3 regions of the Nonomuraea sp. LP-02 genome follow, and region 3 is predicted to be linked to each of the others. Evidence: riboswitches for the same ligand, from Rfam matches in the RefSeq annotation. Region 3 holds a riboswitch; each other region holds the start of a gene.

The links. A riboswitch is a leader RNA that binds a small molecule or an ion and turns the genes downstream of it on or off. The one in region 3 is predicted to bind thiamine pyrophosphate.
Region 1: it holds a riboswitch for thiamine pyrophosphate, as region 3 does, so the genes downstream of both, tenA (thiaminase II) here and thiO (glycine oxidase ThiO) in region 3, are expected to answer to the same signal.
Region 2: it holds a riboswitch for thiamine pyrophosphate, as region 3 does, so the genes downstream of both, SMD20_RS30995 (purine-cytosine permease family protein) here and thiO (glycine oxidase ThiO) in region 3, are expected to answer to the same signal.

The regions. Positions count from the first base shown of each region.
Region 1 is NZ_JAXCLK010000001.1:5,694,410-5,696,665, reverse strand. It holds gene SMD20_RS26560 (maleylpyruvate isomerase family mycothiol-dependent enzyme) at 28-660, shown strand; gene tenA (thiaminase II) at 664-1,338, opposite strand; TPP riboswitch at 1,326-1,421, opposite strand; gene SMD20_RS26550 (DNA polymerase domain-containing protein) at 1,447-2,256, shown strand, end outside.
Region 2 is NZ_JAXCLK010000001.1:6,578,294-6,580,549, reverse strand. It holds gene SMD20_RS30995 (purine-cytosine permease family protein) at 1-924, opposite strand, end outside; TPP riboswitch at 915-1,030, opposite strand; gene SMD20_RS30990 (rhodanese-like domain-containing protein) at 1,095-1,418, opposite strand; gene SMD20_RS30985 (Fpg/Nei family DNA glycosylase) at 1,445-2,256, opposite strand, start outside.
Region 3 is NZ_JAXCLK010000001.1:3,187,910-3,190,165, forward strand. It holds gene SMD20_RS14815 (Rv2175c family DNA-binding protein) at 1-94, opposite strand, end outside; gene SMD20_RS14820 (NAD(P)/FAD-dependent oxidoreductase) at 125-1,288, opposite strand; TPP riboswitch at 1,370-1,486, shown strand; gene thiO (glycine oxidase ThiO) at 1,474-2,256, shown strand, end outside.

The DNA.
Region 1 (2,256 bases), 2.5 Mb from region 3:
TACGGCAACCTTAGCAAAGGGGGAGGCATGCGCCAGGAAGAGATCCGGTCCGTCCTCGCGAGCGAGCGCCGCGACCTCGCCGACCTGCTCGACGCGCTGCCCGAGGCCGCATGGGACCGGCCCTCGCTGTGCGAGGGCTGGCGGGTGCGGGACGTCGCGGCGCACCTCACGTTCGCCACGGCGCACACCGGGCGGGCGCTCGCCGCGTTCGTCCGGGCGAGAGGGGACTTCGACCGCGCCATCCACGACAGCGCGGTGCGGCTGGCCCGCCGGCGCCCGGCGGACCGGCTGGTCGCCGAGATCCGCCGCTCCGCGGACTCGCGCCGCAGGCAGCCCTCGACGAAACCGCTCGACCCGCTGTTCGACGTGCTCGTACACGGCCAGGACATCGCCGTTCCGCTCGGCATCGAACGGGCCATGCCGGTCGCCGCCGCGCGGGCCTGCGCCCAGCACGTCTGGGACCGCGGCTTCCCCTTCCACCCCCGGCGGCGCTTCGCCGGGCTGCGCTTCGCCGCCACCGACGCCGACTGGTCGGCCGGCGCGGGGGAGAGCGTCGAGGGGCCGGTCGGGTCGCTGCTGCTCGTGCTCAGCGGGCGGCCCGCCGGGCTGGCCGCGCTGACCGGCCCCGGCCTGCCCGAGCTGGCGCGACGGCTCGGCTGAAGGTCAGGGCGCGAGCCAGCGGGCCGTGGGCCAGCCCTCGCGCCGCCAGGCGCTGTCCCAGAACATCCACTCGTACGCCGCCGCCGTCAGATAAGCCTGCTCCATCGCCGCCCGCGTGCCGGCGTCCGCGCCTTCGGCGAGCCGGTCGGCGATCGCCTTGGCCCGGGTCACCGACGCCGCGAACTCCGGGTCGGAGTAGGTGGAGATCCACTTGCCGTACGGGTGTCCGCCGAGGTCGCCCGCGCGCCCCAGCAGCGCCGTGCCCACGTCCTGGTAGATCCAGAAGCACGGCAGCAGCGCCGCCACCAGCACCGGGTACGGCGCCGACAGCGCCGTCGCCTGGAGGTAGGACGCGTACGCCAGGCACGTCGGCGACGTGGTGACCCCGGCCGCGTCCGCGCCCAGCTCGGCGACGTAGCCGGCGTGCAGCAGGCGCTCGGCGGCCAGCGCCGTGTGCGCGCTGCTCGCGAAGAACGCCGCCTCGTCCAGGTCGGTGGCCCGCGCCGAGGCGGTGGCGAGCGCCTTGGAGAACGCCTCCAGGTAGCGGGCGTCCTGCACGATGTAGAACGCGAACCGGTCGGCGTCGAGGGTGCCGTCGCCGAGCGCGACGTTGAACGGGTGGCCGTGGATCGCGGTCATCAGGTCGGCCGTGCGCAGCCACATGTCATCGCAGAACATGACGTCCCTTCGCTAGTGCGAGCTAGATCAGGTTCGACGGGTGTGATCTCAGCCCGGATCGCCGGGCACCCCGCGTCAGTCGATCACTGTAACAGGTGTTCGGATATCGTGGACGGGGTGACCGGCGAGGAGACCCGCGAGGGCGTGACGCTGACCAATCTCGACCAGCCGCTGTTCGACGGGGCCGAGGCCACCAAACGCGACCTGGTCGACTATCTCGACGCGGTCGCGGACCGCCTGGTGCCGGTGCTGCGCGACCGGGCGCTCTCGGTCGTCCGGGTACGCCCCGGGCAGGAGCCCTTCATGCAGAAGAACCTGCCGAAGTACGCCCCTCCGTGGATCGAGCGCGTCTCGGTGTGGGCGGACTCGTCGCGGCGGCAGGTGACGTACGCGCTGGGCAACGACCGGCGGACGCTGATCTGGTTCGGCAACCAGCGGGCGGTGGAGTACCACCCGGCGCTGTTCGCCGGCGACCACTTCACCCACCTGGTGCTGGACCTCGATCCGCCGGAGGGCACGGAGTCGTTCGAGCTGGCCGTGCGGGCGGCGTTCCTGGTGCGGCAGGCGCTGGCGGACGCGGGGCTGGCGGGCGCGGTGAAGACCAGCGGGGCCAAGGGCGTGCACGTGTTCGTGCCGGTCGAGCCGGGCGTCCCGATGGAGGACCTGGCCGCCGCCACCCGCGCGATCGGGGCCCGCGCCGAGCGGGTGGACCCGGCGCTCGCGACGACGGCGTTCATCAGGGAGGACCGCGCGGGCAAGGTCTTCATCGACTCCACGCGGGCGGGCGGCGCGACGGTCGTGGCCGCCTACAGCCCGCGGATCCGGCCCGGCGTGCCGGTGTCGTTCCCCGTGCCGTGGCCGGACCTGGACCGGGTCACGCCGCGCGACTTCACCATCAGGACGGCGGCGGCGCTGGTC
Region 2 (2,256 bases), 3.4 Mb from region 3:
GTCCACGCGCGGCATGAGGTTCTGCAGGGACATCGTGGTCGAGTAGACGTTCGCGAACGACTGGTCGGTCTCGCGCAGCACCAGGATGCCGAAGAACAGCGCGCCGAGCGGCGCCGCCACGAACGGCGCGAAGACCGCCGTGCTGTCGGCGGTGACGGCGGCGGAGCCGGCGATGGCGACCGCGTACACGCCCAGCCCCAGGCAGGCGACCTGGGCCAGCGTGTAGCCGCCGACGACGCCGGTGAACGCGGCGCGGCTGGAGCGGGAGTGCCGGGCGAAGTCGGCGGCCATCGGCACCCAGGAGACCGACAGGGCGATCACGTAGTCGACGGCGGCGGGGAACGCGGTCCACGAGCCGCCGGCGTACGAGGGGGCCTCGTTCAGGAAGAACCAGGTGAACCAGAGCATCGAGATGATCACGCCGACCGTGACGTAGCGGCGCAGCAGCCGGATCGAGCCGAGCGGCCAGATCGTCAGCGCGGTCGTGAGCACCCCGGCGGCGATCACCCACACCTGGTAGGGCACCCCGCCGAAGATCGCGGTGGCGGCCTTGGCGATCACCCACAGCTCGAACGCCCCCCAGCCCAGCATCTGGACGATGTTGAGCACCGTGGGGACGTAGGAGATCTTCGCCCCGAACAGCCCGCGCAGCAGCACCATGGCGGGCTGCCCCGTCTGCGTGCCGGGGACGGCCGACAGACCGACCATGGCGGTGCCGATGAGGCTGCCGACCAGGGCCGCGACGAGCGCGCCCGCCAGGCTGAGCGGGGCGTTGCCGAGCGGGTCGAGCAGGAACAGCGCCCCGGAGAAGCCGAGGAGGCTGACGCCGAGGTTGGCCCAGAGGGCGCCCTGGTCGAGGACGCCGAGCGTCTTCGGCGGAGCGCCGTCGAGGGTCAGGGGGACTTCGTCGGCGACATGCGCCATCGCACACTCCCTACGCCGGCATTACCCGGACAGGTTCAGGCGGTCGGCAGCGGCTGGATGGCTGCCCTCTCAGCCCGGCGAACCCCGAGCTCCCGCGACGATCTGTAGTTTTCGCCCTCATGATGCCTCAATGGCGCTAGAAGCGCCATATGAGGCTCTGGTTCGGCCGATCAGGCCACGAACGGGTCCTGACCGGTCTCGCTCACCATGGGCCGGCGCGCGGCCTCCCACGACTGCATGCCGCCGCCGACGTTGACGGCGTCGCGCCCGAGCTGGCTGAGCCAGGCGGCGACCTGCAACGACCGGCCGCCGACCCGGCAGACGACGTAGACGGTGCGGTCGGCGGGGATCTCCTCGACCCGGCCCTGGATCTGGGTCATGGGGATGTGCACGGCGTCCGGCGCGTGGCCCGCGAGCCATTCGTCCTGCTCACGCACGTCGAGCAGGTAGGCGTCCGCGGGGACGGCGCTGGCCTCGGTCTCAGGAACGGTCATGCTTCCATTGTCCCGCCCACGGGGAGTCACTTGAGCAGCTTGGACATCCGCCGGTCGGCGAGTGGCTTGCCGCCGGTCTGGCAGGTCGGGCAGTACTGCAGCGAGGAGTCGGCGAACGACACCTCGCGGATCGTGTCGCCGCACACGTCGCAGGGCTGCCCCGCCCGGTTGTGCACGCGAAGGCCCGACTTCTTCTCCGCCTTGAGGTCCTTGGCCGCCAGGCCGTGGGCCCGTTCGACGGCGTCGGCGAGCGTGGTGACGATGGCCTCGTGCAGGTCGGCGACCTGCGCGTCGGTCAGCGTCGCGGCGATCTTGAACGGGGACATCCGCGCCGCGTGCAGCACCTCGTCGGAGTAGGCGTTGCCGATGCCGGCGATGATCCGCTGGTCGCGGAGCAGGCCCTTGATCTGCGTACGGTTGCCGCCCACGATGCGCTTCAGCGCGTCCACGGTGAAGGCCGGGTCGAGGGGGTCGGGGCCGAGGGCGGCGACGCCGGGCACCTCGTCCGGATTTTTCGTGACATAGATGGCGAGCCGCTTCTGCGTCCCCGCCTCCGTCAGCTCGAACCCCGGCGCCAGCCCCTCGTCGTCGGGCGCGAAGCGCACCCGCGCCGCGAGCGGGCCCTTGCCCGGCCGCACCGGCTTGGCCCCCGACATGTCGTCGCGCCAGCGCAGCCATCCGGCCCGCGCCAGGTGGACGACCAGGTGCAGGCCGTCACAGTCGAGGTCGAGGAACTTGCCGTGCCTCGCCACCCCGGTGACGGTCAGCCCGCCGAGCGCCGTGACCGGCGGATCGAACGTCTTGAGCGCCTGGATGCCGACCACGTCGACGGCCATGA
Region 3 (2,256 bases):
GGAGTTCCAGGCGCTGGGCCACTTCGGGGAGCGTGAGCCACTCGCTGACGAGCTGGTCGGTCTCCCGGTCGATCTGTGCAACAGAAAGCGTCACGGAACCACAACTACCACATGCCGTGCTTGCTCAAACAACACAATCCCGTAGGGGGACGTCTGGATCTACCAGGCGTTCCGCGTCCAGCCGGGAGCCCGCGCCGATGATGCGGCGGCCCTGGACGAGGTCTCTCGGCCGGTCGACGGCGAACACCGCGGCGAGGGTGTCGTCGCCCCTCAGCCAGACGGCCGACCACTTGCCCTCGGGGCCGCCGCGGTAGAGCAGGCGCTCGCCCGCGGGGTGATGGCCGGCGTACTGGACCATGTGCCCGAACTGCTCCGACCAGAAGTACGGCACCGGGTCGTAGACGGCGTCCTCGCCGAGCAGGCTCGCGGCGGCGACCTCGGGGGCGTTGAGCGCGGTGTCCCAGTGCTCGACCCGCAGCCGGTCCTGGAAGCGGCGCGACCACCAGGCGGCGCAGTCGCCCACCGCGACCGTGCCGGGCAGCGAGGCGCGCAGGTGCTCGTCCACGACGACGCCGTTGTGCAGGTCGAGGTCGGCGTCGGCCAGCCACTGGACGGCCGGGCGCACGCCGATGCCGGCGACGACCACGTGCGCGTCGATGAACTCGCCGCCGACCAGCTCGACGCCGCCCTCCTCGACGGAGTGGACCATGGCGCCGAGACGCAGGTCGATGCCGTCGTACCAGCGTTCGGTGCGGGCGCCGATCTCCTCGCCGACGGCGGCGGCGAGCGGCGCGGGACCGGCCTCGACGACGGTGACCGCGCAGCCGGCGCGGCGGGCGGCCGTGGCCACCTCGGCCCCCACCCAGCCCGCGCCGGCGACCACGACGCGGGCGCCGGGCACGAGCGCGGCGCGCAGCTCGTGCGCGTCGTCGAGGGTGCGCAGGACGTGCTGGGGGCCGTCGCCCGGCAGCAGGACCGGGTCGGCGCCGGTCGCGATGACCAGGCCGTCGTAGCGCAGCTCGCCCTCGGTGGTCTCGACGGCGCCCGGCCGCAGCGCGGTGGCGGACACGCCGGGACGGAAGGCGACGCGCAGCGCGGCGAGGTCGGCGTCGACAAAGGTGGTGTCGGACTCGCCGAGCAGCACGCTCTTGGTCAGGGGCGGACGGTCGTAGGGGCGGTGGCGTTCCCGCCCGACGAGGGTGATCCTGCCGCCGAATCCGCGCCCGCGCAGCGCCTCGACCGTGCGTACGCCGGCCAGGCCCGCTCCCACCACCACGACATGGTCCACGACCAAGACCATAGACGGGTACGGGGCCCGGCGGCGAAGGGGGGCGTGCCTGGCGCCGCCGGCGAGGTCGTAGGCTGGGGGCGTAAGACGCGCGGGAGTCCGGCCGTGACCGGGCTGAGAGGAAGGCTGTACAGGGCCTTCGACCGCAAGACACCTGATCCGGATCATGCCGGCGAAGGGAGCGCATGGTGGAGGTCATCGTCGGCGGCGGGGTCGTCGGGCTGTCCGTCGCGTGGCGGCTGGCGCGGGCGGGGCGGCCGGTCACCGTGGTCGATCCCGATCCCGCGGGCGGGGCCTCGCACGCGGCCGCGGGCATGCTGGCGCCGGTCAGCGAGGTGACCTACACCGAGGAGCCGCTGCTGCGGCTGGGCCTGGCGTCGCTGCGCCGCTGGCCGGCCTTCGCCGCCGAGCTGGCCGCCGACGCGGGGCTGCCCGAGGGGGCGCGCGGGGTGGACCTGCGCGCGGAGGGCACGCTCGACGTGGCGTTCGGGGCCGACGACCTCGCGGCGCTGGACGAGCTGGCCGCGTTCATGGACAAGTTGGGGCTCCCGGTGGAGCGGCTGACCGGGCGCGAGTGCCGCCGCCTGGAGCCGATGCTGGCGCCGTCGGTGCGCGGCGGGCTGCTGGCCGCCGGTGACGCCTGGGTGGATCCGCGCCGGGTGACGGCGGCGCTGCTCGCCGCGCTGGAACGTCTGGACGTGCCGCTCGTACGCGCCCGGGTCACCACGCTGCTGCGCGCGGACGGGCCGGCGGGCCGGGTCACGGGTGTGCGGCTGGAGGAGGGTGCCGAGCTGCCCGCCACGACGGTGGTGCTGGCGGCCGGGGCCTGGAGCGCCGCTCTGGCCGGGGTGCCGGTGCGGCCGGTCAAGGGGCAGATCCTGCGCCTGCGCTCGCCGCAGCCGCTGCTGACCCGGTGCGTACGAGGCTCCGTGCACGGCTCCCCCGTCTACCTCGTCCCCCGGGGCGAC